Regions from separate parts of the Brevundimonas sp. UYEF29 genome, predicted to be linked through region 2. Evidence: predicted binding sites of a transcription regulator. Region 2 holds the regulator's gene; the other holds the start of a gene.

Region 1 (4,415 bases), on a different contig from region 2:
CCTGCCGATCACCGGCCTGGCCGAGGCCTCGGTGCGGCCCGAGGACTTCATCGGCATCCACTTCTTCTCGCCCGTCGACAAGATGATGCTGGTCGAGATCATCCTGGGCGAACAGACGGGTCAGGCCGCCATCGCCAAGGCGCTGGACTATGTGCTGAAGATCAAGAAGACGCCGATCGTGGTCAACGACAGCCGCGGCTTCTACACCTCGCGCTGCTTCTCCACCTTCCTGATGGAGGGCATGGCGATGCTGGAAGAGGGCTACGGCCCCGCCCTGATCGACAATGTCGGCCGCATGACCGGCATGCCGCGCGGCCCGCTGGAGATGCACGACGACGTCGCCCTGGACCTGTCCTACAAGATCGCCAAACAGACGGCGCTGGATCTGGGCGACAAATATGTGCCGTCGGAAGGCGCAGACATCGTCGCCAAGATGGTCGAGGGCGGGCGTTTCGGTCGCAAGAACGGCAAGGGCTTCTACGATTACGATCAGAAGCCCAAGACGATCTGGAAGGGTCTGGGCGAACTGGCCCCCACCACCAAGGGCATCGACCAGCCGGAAGAGCCGACCGCCTTCGCCCAGATCGACGAACTGAAGACGCGCCTGCTGTATCGTCAGGCTGTCGAAGTGGCCCGCTGCTGGGAAGAAGGCGTCATCGACGATCCGCGCGAAGCGGACCTGGGCGCCATCCTAGGCTGGGGCTTCGCGCCCTGGACCGGCGGTCCGATCAGCATGATCGACGGCATCGGCCTGGCCAAGTTCGTCGAGACCGCCGACCGTCTGGCCGCGACGTATGGCGACCGCTTCAAGGTCCCGCAGTTGCTGCGCGACATGGCCGCCAAGAACGAGACCTTCTACGGCAAGTTCGCCCCGGAGAAGGCCGCCGCCTGATCGGTTGCGGACATCCACAGACAACGGAACGGGCGGCCTTCGGGTCGCCCGTTTTCGTTTAGCGTTTGACTTTCGCCATCCTCCGGCGCGCGAAGCGCGACCGGGGGACCCAGCGGCGCCGAAAGCGATATTTCCATCGCAGAATCTCGGGGCATCAGTCCGCGACAGCTTCGCGCTCATGCGCGCCGCTGGGTTACGGGTCTCCGCTACGCTTCGCCCGGAATGACGAAAGAAAGATCGGCACCGCTCACGAAACAAAAAGACCCGCCCGACACGAGGTCGAGCGGGTCGCTCCGCCGCCCTTCGCGGGGTCGGTGGCGGGTCGCTAGGGGCGACGGAGTAGCGGTGAAAAGACCGGACCGAGACCAGGGCACACTCTGACAGTCCGCCCAGCCTCGGAGGCTGGCGTCAGCCTTCCAGGTCTTGGCCTTCGTCCGGCTCGGGCGTGCCCAGCAGTTCGTCGGCGATCTTGTTGGTCGAGGCGCGCACGTTCTTTTCGATCGAGGCGGCGATGTCGGGGTTCTGTTTCAGGAACTCGCGCACATTCTCGCGGCCCTGACCGATGCGGGTGGAGTCATAGCTGAACCAGCTGCCCGACTTCTCGATGATGCCGGCCTTGACGCCCAGGTCGATGACCTCGCCCAGCTTGGAGATGCCCTCGCCGTACATGATGTCGAAGATGACCTCGCGGAACGGCGGGGCGACCTTGTTCTTGACCACCTTGACCCGGGTGGTGTTGCCGACCACCTCGTCGCGGTTCTTGATCGCGCCGGTGCGGCGGATGTCCAGGCGCACCGAGGCGTAGAATTTCAGCGCATTGCCGCCCGTCGTCGTCTCGGGCGAGCCGTACATGACGCCGATCTTGTGACGGATCTGGTTGATGAACAGGACGATGCATTTCGACTTAGAGATCGAGGCGGTCAGCTTGCGCAGCGCCTGGCTCATCAGGCGCGCCTGAAGGCCCGGCAGGCTGTCGCCCATCTCGCCCTCGATCTCGGCGCGCGGCGTCAGGGCTGCGACGGAGTCGACGACCACGATGTCCACGGCGCCCGACCGGACCAGCGTGTCCACGATCTCCAGCGCCTGCTCGCCGGTATCAGGCTGGGACACCAGTAGATCGTCCAGATTGACGCCCAGCTTCTGGGCGTAAACCGGGTCCAACGCATGTTCGGCGTCGACGAAGGCGGCGACCCCGCCCTTCTTCTGCACTTCGGCGACGGTGTGCAGGGCCAAAGTCGTCTTGCCCGAGGATTCCGGGCCGAAGACCTCGATCACCCGCCCGACCGGCAGGCCGCCGATGCCCAAGGCCATGTCCAGGCCCAGCGAACCGGTCGAGACGCTCTCGATCTCATTCACCTGCCCGGCCTTGCCGAGCTTCATCACCGAGCCCTTGCCGAAGGCGCGATCGATCTGCGCGATCGCCGCCTCCAGGGCGCGTTGCTTGTCGCCGTCGTCCTTGCCCACCAACTTGAGTGCCGCCTGTGAAGCCATTGCCTTCGTCTCCCTTGCCATGATTCCTGTCATTAAGCTTGGGAGAGACCCGCCTGGACCCGCCCCCGTTTCGTGAGGCCGACTATGTGCATGGTTTGTTCCGGTTCACAAGATGTTCTCATTGATCAAAACGAGAACAGCCAAAACCTACGACCGTTTTTGACGCAGACTAGAGCGGAAGACGAAGGCTGAAACTGGCGCCCTCGGGGTCGTACGTCATGACCGCCGAGCCGCGCAGCGAACGGTTGATGGTCGAATCGATCAGCACCGAACCGAAACCCTTGCGCTGAGGCGGCGATACCGCCGGCCCGCCGCTTTCGACCCAATCCAGCAGCAGATGGCCGTTCGCCACGGACCAGTCGACCCGCACACAGCCCGAAGCGGTCGACAGGGCGCCGTATTTGGCGGCGTTCACCGCCAGCTCGTGAAAGACCATCCCCATGCCCAACGTCTGCTGCGCGTTCAGATCGACGGCCGGACCGGTCAGGCGAACCTGTTCCTCGGCATAGGGGGCCAGTTCCTGAGCCAGCATGGCGCGCAGATCGACACGCTCCCAGTTCGCGGCCGTCAGCAGGTTCTGCGTGTTGGACAGGGCCACCAGCCGCGCCTCGAACAGGGCGGTGAAGGTGGCGACATCCGGCGTGCGCCGCGCCGTCTGGTGGGCGATGGACTGCACCGTGGCCAGGGTGTTCTTCACCCGGTGATTCAGTTCGTTGATCAGCAATCGCTGCAAGCGTTCGCTGTCGGCCAGGGCGGCGAAGGCCTCACGGCGATCGGTGATGTCGGTGATGACGCCCGACATCTTGATCGGCCGGCCCGAACGACTGCGGATCAGGCGCCCCCTCAGATGGATCCAGCGGCCCGAGGCCGGCAGACGCCATTCCTGATCATATTCGCCCTCCCCCGCCAGGGCGCGCTTCAGCGCCTGACGATGCAGCGGCAGATCCTCGGGCGACAGACGATCGCCGATCTCGGTGGCTCCCAGACGGCTGTCCGCGTCGATGGACAGGATTTCGCGCGCGCGGCCTGACATCATCGTCGTCTTCATCGGCAGGGTCGCTTCCCAGAAGCCGACGCCGCCTGCGTCCACGGCCGCCAGGACATTGGCGCGCTGATCCACGATCGAGGCGCCCAGCGCGAGAAACAGCAACGTCACCGCCCCGGTCGTCACCGCGACCGCCAGTACGACCGGCGACGCTCCGCCCTCCACCGGCCCTGCGTCGGCGATCGGAGTCAGGATCAGGGCCGCCATCCCGACATGGTGCATGGAGACGATGGCCAGACCCAGGATCACGGCGGCGACCGCGCGCCAGGCCAGGCTCCGCTCCTGGCGGGCCGCAATCAGGGCGGCATAGGCCGCGGCGACCGCAACCAGAACCGACAGGGCGACCAGCACGGGCTGATAGCTCAGGACGGCGTTCATCCGCATCGCCGCCATCCCGACATAATGCATGGCGACGATGGACCCGCCCATCAGCAGGGCCGCCGGCGCCAGTCGCAAGGGGCTGGCCTGCGCCGTCCCCGCCGTAAGGAAGGCCAAGGATGTGCCGGCCGTCGCCAGCAGGAAGGAGACCAGCGTCAGGCCGGGATCATAGAAGACGGGGCCTTCGGTCTCGAACCCCAGCATGGCGATGAAATGCATCGACCAGATGCTGACGCCCAGCGCCAGGGCCGCGACGCCCAGCCAACGCAACCGCGTCGCGCCGATCTGGTCGCGGGTGCGGTTGAACAGATCCAGAGCCGTCCACGCGCCCAGGATCGCTATCGCCAGCGACAGGACGGTGAACGGATTGACGTGAAGATGGTGCAAACGCGCCGAGGCCCCGAAAAACAGCAGCGGTATGCTTAGCCCGGTTTCTTCGCTCGGACGACTTCGAAACGCATCCGGATCAAGCGACCAACCTGGCCCCCACGGCGACCGCGACGGCCAGCGCCAGGCTGGCGGCGGCGAAGATCGGCAAGGCCCGCCCCGAGTGCGGCGCCAGCGGGCGGACCAACATCGCGATCATCAGGGCGATCGGCCCCACTGCGC
Region 2 (4,415 bases):
CGCGCCCGCTTGGCGCGGACGCGCGTCACGCCTAGAAGCCAAGCCATGATCCTCGTCGTCGATAACTACGACAGCTTCACCTACAACCTCGTCCACTACCTCGCGGAGTTGGGCGCGCCGACGCATGTGGTGCGCAACGACGACCTGACGGTGGACGAGGCGTGGGCGCTGAACCCCGCCGCCGTTCTGCTGTCGCCCGGCCCGTGCGCGCCCGATCAGGCCGGCATCTGCCTGCCGTTGATCACGACCGCGCCAGAATCGATGCCGATCCTGGGCGTGTGCCTGGGTCATCAGGCCATCGGCCAGGCCTTCGGCGGCGACGTCATTCGCGCCAAGACCCTGATGCACGGCAAGACCTCGCCGATCCTGCACGAGGGCCAGAGCGTCTTCGCCGGCCTGCCCTCGCCCTTCACCGCCACGCGCTATCACTCGCTGGCGGTCAGGCGCGAAACCCTGCCCGACGATCTGGAGGTCACCGCCTGGACCGCCGACGGCGAGATCATGGGTTTGCAGCATCGCACCCGCCCGATCCACGGCGTGCAGTTCCACCCGGAATCCATCGCCACCGAACACGGTCACGATATGCTGGCCAACTTCCTTGAGATCGCCGGCGTAAAGCGCCTCGCGGCCGCCTGACCGTGGGCGACGGGTTCAAGCCGATCCTCGCCCGACTGGTCGAGGGCCATCCCCTGACGTCCCAGCAGGCGCACGACTTCTTCGCCGCCTGCCTGCGCGGCGAGCCGACCCCGTCGCAAGTCGCCGCCGCCGTCACCGCCATGCGGATGCGCGGCGAGACCGTGGACGAGATCGCCGCCTTCGCGGGCGCGATGCGCGAGGCCGCCCTGACGCTGGATCACCCCTATGAGGTGATCGACACCTGCGGCACCGGGGGCGACGGTCAGCACACCTACAATATCTCGACCGCCGCAGCCCTGGTTCTGGCCGGCGCCGGTCTGAAGGTCGCCAAGCATGGCAATCGGGCGATGTCATCGAAATCAGGCTCTTCCGACGTCCTGTCGATCCTGGGGGTGAACCTGATGGTGTCGCAGGCGCAGCAGAAGAAGGCGCTGAACGAGGCGGGGATCTGTTTCCTGTTCGCGCCTGCCTATCACGGGGCGATGCGTCATGTCGGGCCGGTGCGGGCCGAGATCGGTTTTCGCACCGTCTTCAACCTGTTGGGACCGCTTTCGAACCCGGCGTCTGCAAGACGACAGGTCATGGGCGTCTATGATCCACGCCTGCTGGAGCCGCTGGCCGAAGTGCTGGGCCGGCTGGGCGCCACCCGGGCCTGGACCGTTCACGGCCAGGGCCTGGACGAACTGGCGACTTCCGGCCCCACGGACGTCGCCGAATGGAAGGACGGCGCGGTTCGCCGCTTCCAGGTCACGCCCGAGGATGCCGGCCTGCCGCGTGCCTCTATCGCAGACATTCGCGGCGGCGACGCCGAGGAGAACGCCGTCGCCCTGCGCGCGCTTCTGGCAGGCGCGACTGGCCCTTACCGCGACATCGTGCTGCTGAACGCCGCCGCCGCCCTCGTGGTGTCGGATCGCGCGGCCGATCTGGCCGAGGGCGCCGCGCTCGCCGCTGCCGCGATCGATGACGGTCGAGCCGCCGTGGCGCTGGATCGCCTGGCCCGCATCACCTCCACGCCGCTGGAAAGCGAAGAGCCCGCATGACCGACGTTCTGGACCGCATCGCCGCCTACAAGCGCGAGGACGTCGCCGCCCGCAAGGCAGCGACTTCACAGGACGCGATCGAAGCCTTGGCCCGCGCCGCATCGGCTCCACGCGGCTTTCGCGCTGCCTTGGAACGTGTGGGCGAGGAAACCGGTCGTCCCGCCCTGATCGCCGAGATCAAGAAGGCCAGCCCCTCCAAGGGCCTGATCCGGCCCGATTTCCATCCGCCGGCTCTGGCCCGCGCCTATGAGGCCGGCGGCGCGGCCTGTCTGTCGGTGCTGACCGATGGTCCCAGCTTCCAGGGCGACGACGCCTATCTGGCCCAGGCCCGCGAGGCCGTCGCCCTGCCCTGCCTGCGCAAGGATTTCCTGGTCGATCCCTGGCAGGTAGCCGAAAGCCGCGTCCTTGGCGCCGACTGCATCCTGATCATCCTCGCCATGATCGATGACAGCCTGGCCGCTGAACTGCTGTCGGAAGCCGAACGCTTTGGGATGGACGCGCTCATCGAGACCCACGACGAGGAAGAAATGGCGCGCGCCTGTGCGCTCGGCGGCGATCTGGTGGGAGTCAATAATCGCTCGCTGCGCACGTTCGAGGTCGATCTGGAAACCACGGAACGGCTGTCGATGCTCAGCCCCGTGCGCGCTCTGCTGGTCGCCGAGAGCGGCATCTTCACGCCCGACGACGTGGCGCGCGTCTCGGCTGCCCATGCCCAGGCGATCCTGGTTGGCGAAAGCCTGATGCGGCAGGCCGATGTCGAGGCCGCCACCCGTCAGCTGCTGGCGGTCTGAGCCGAAGCGCGGCGGCAAGCCTCGCCGTTAAGTTGACATTAGCAAGGAACACTTACAGAACATCGACAAATGTTCACGGCCCGTTCCGATTCGTCGGCGGGCGCATGAGGGCCTGGCGATGCTCACGCGCAAACAGCACGAACTGCTGATGTTCATCCATGAACGCATCCAGGAGACCGGCGTCTCCCCTTCGTTCGACGAGATGAAGGAGGCGCTCGATCTGGCTTCCAAGTCCGGCATTCACCGGCTCATTACGGCGCTGGAGGAACGCGGCTTCATCCGTCGTCTCGCTCACCGCGCCCGCGCGTTGGAAGTCACGAAACTGCCCGAGCAGGCGACGGCCGGCGCGCCGCGCGGTCGCGCCGGGTTCAAGCCCGACGTCATCGAGGGCGGCGGCGGTGTCAGACCTGCGGCTCCGATGGCGGCCAACGACACCCGCGAACTGCCGCTGATGGGCAAGATCGCCGCCGGCACGCCGATCGACGCGATCGAGCATGAAACCGCCCGCTATCCGGTTCCGGAATCGATGCTGGGTTCTGGCGAGCACTACCTGCTGGAGATCGAAGGCGACTCCATGATCGAAGCCGGTATCCTGAATGGCGACATGGTGGTGATCAAATCGACCGACAACGCTGCCTCCGGCGAGATCGTGGTGGCTCTGGTGGAGGGGGAGCAGGCGACGCTGAAGCGCCTACGCAAGAAGGGCGCGTCGATCGCGCTGGAACCCGCCAACCGTAACTACGAGACCAAGATCTACGGCTCCGATCAAGTCGCCGTCCAGGGCAAGCTGGTCGGCCTCATGCGCCGGTATCACTGACCTCCGGATCGGACTGACGCGTCCAGGGGCGGTCGCCGCGAACGTCGGCCGTCCACACCGCGCGCCATCGATTCGGGGCGTCCGAGCGGACGCGCCACAACTCCACCGCCCCACCCCGCGCAAAATCCACGCCGTCCAGGACAAGGCGATCCTGACACGCGCTGGGGATCGAAGTGACGACGGCGCGGACGCTGACGACAGGCGCTGCACGGCATAACGTTTCCATCTGGTCGGAGCTCGGCGACTTTCGCCCCCACCAGATCGCCACCGGCCCCGCTTCATCGGTGTCCGGTCGACAGGAGAATCGGTTGCAGACCCAGCCCGTCTCCGACCGGTCCGTCATCGTCAGCCCCCGTCTCCGTGACCAGAGATCGACTGCAAATTCGCGCACGCCAGGCCGCACGACGACCGCCGCCTGGTCACGATGAAAGGCGGCGTTCGTCCCGCCATCGCCAATCCAGAGGTCCGGCGTCGGTTCACGCGGCCAGATCAGGACCGCAGCTGCGAACGGCAATCCCAACCAGCGCAGGCGGCCCTGCCACAGACAGACGAACAGCACGCCCAGAAAGGCGATCGGCAGGACATAGTTCGGCGCGCTGGCGACGGTTCTGACCGCGCCGGGCAATCCCGCCGTCCACGTGCCGATCGCCAGCATCAGGTCGACGCCCCAGCCCGCGACCGCCAGAAACGGTCCGCCGAGCCCCAAAGGCTCAAGCGCTGCGCCCAGAGCCAGCGCCGGCATCAGGATGAAGTCCGCCACGGGCGACGTGCCGAGATTGGCGAGCAGTCCGTACATGGCGGTGCGGTTGAAATGCTGCATGGCGAACGGTCCCGTCGCCAATCCTGCGACGACGCTGGCTGCCACAGCCGCCGTCAACCAACCGCCCAGCCGTTGGACTGCCAGGATCGGCCAAGGCGCGGATATTTCGCGCGGGCGCTTCGGCCAGGCCTCGACCAAAGCGACCAAGGCCGCCGTCGCCGCAAACGACATCTGGAAACCGGGCGTGACGATCGCCTCAGGCTGGATCGCCAGAACGATGAAGGCCGCGACCGCCAGGCCGTGCATCGTCACCGCCTGCCGATCGAGCAGGATGGCGAGAAAGGCGATGGAGGCGGTGATGGCGGCCCGCT

What was found. The regulator LexA, encoded in region 2, represses DNA repair genes until DNA is damaged. The targets are predictions, from matches to a motif close to ATGTTCNCNANNTGTTCT.
Region 1: the regulator LexA is predicted to act here: its motif matches at 2,485-2,502, upstream of recA (recombinase RecA).

Annotation. Positions count from the first base shown of each region.
Region 1 is NZ_JBEPNH010000012.1:4,735-9,149, forward strand. Features, by position in the region: gene ABIB58_RS14695 (3-hydroxyacyl-CoA dehydrogenase NAD-binding domain-containing protein) at 1-892, shown strand, start outside; gene recA (recombinase RecA) at 1,301-2,383, opposite strand; gene ABIB58_RS14705 (MHYT domain-containing protein) at 2,553-4,193, opposite strand; gene ABIB58_RS14710 (M20/M25/M40 family metallo-hydrolase) at 4,273-4,415, opposite strand, start outside.
Region 2 is NZ_JBEPNH010000001.1:369,267-373,681, forward strand. Features, by position in the region: gene ABIB58_RS01945 (anthranilate synthase component II) at 46-636, shown strand; gene trpD (anthranilate phosphoribosyltransferase) at 639-1,676, shown strand; gene trpC (indole-3-glycerol phosphate synthase TrpC) at 1,673-2,467, shown strand; gene lexA (transcriptional repressor LexA) at 2,586-3,284, shown strand; gene ABIB58_RS01965 (ComEC/Rec2 family competence protein) at 3,265-4,415, opposite strand, start outside.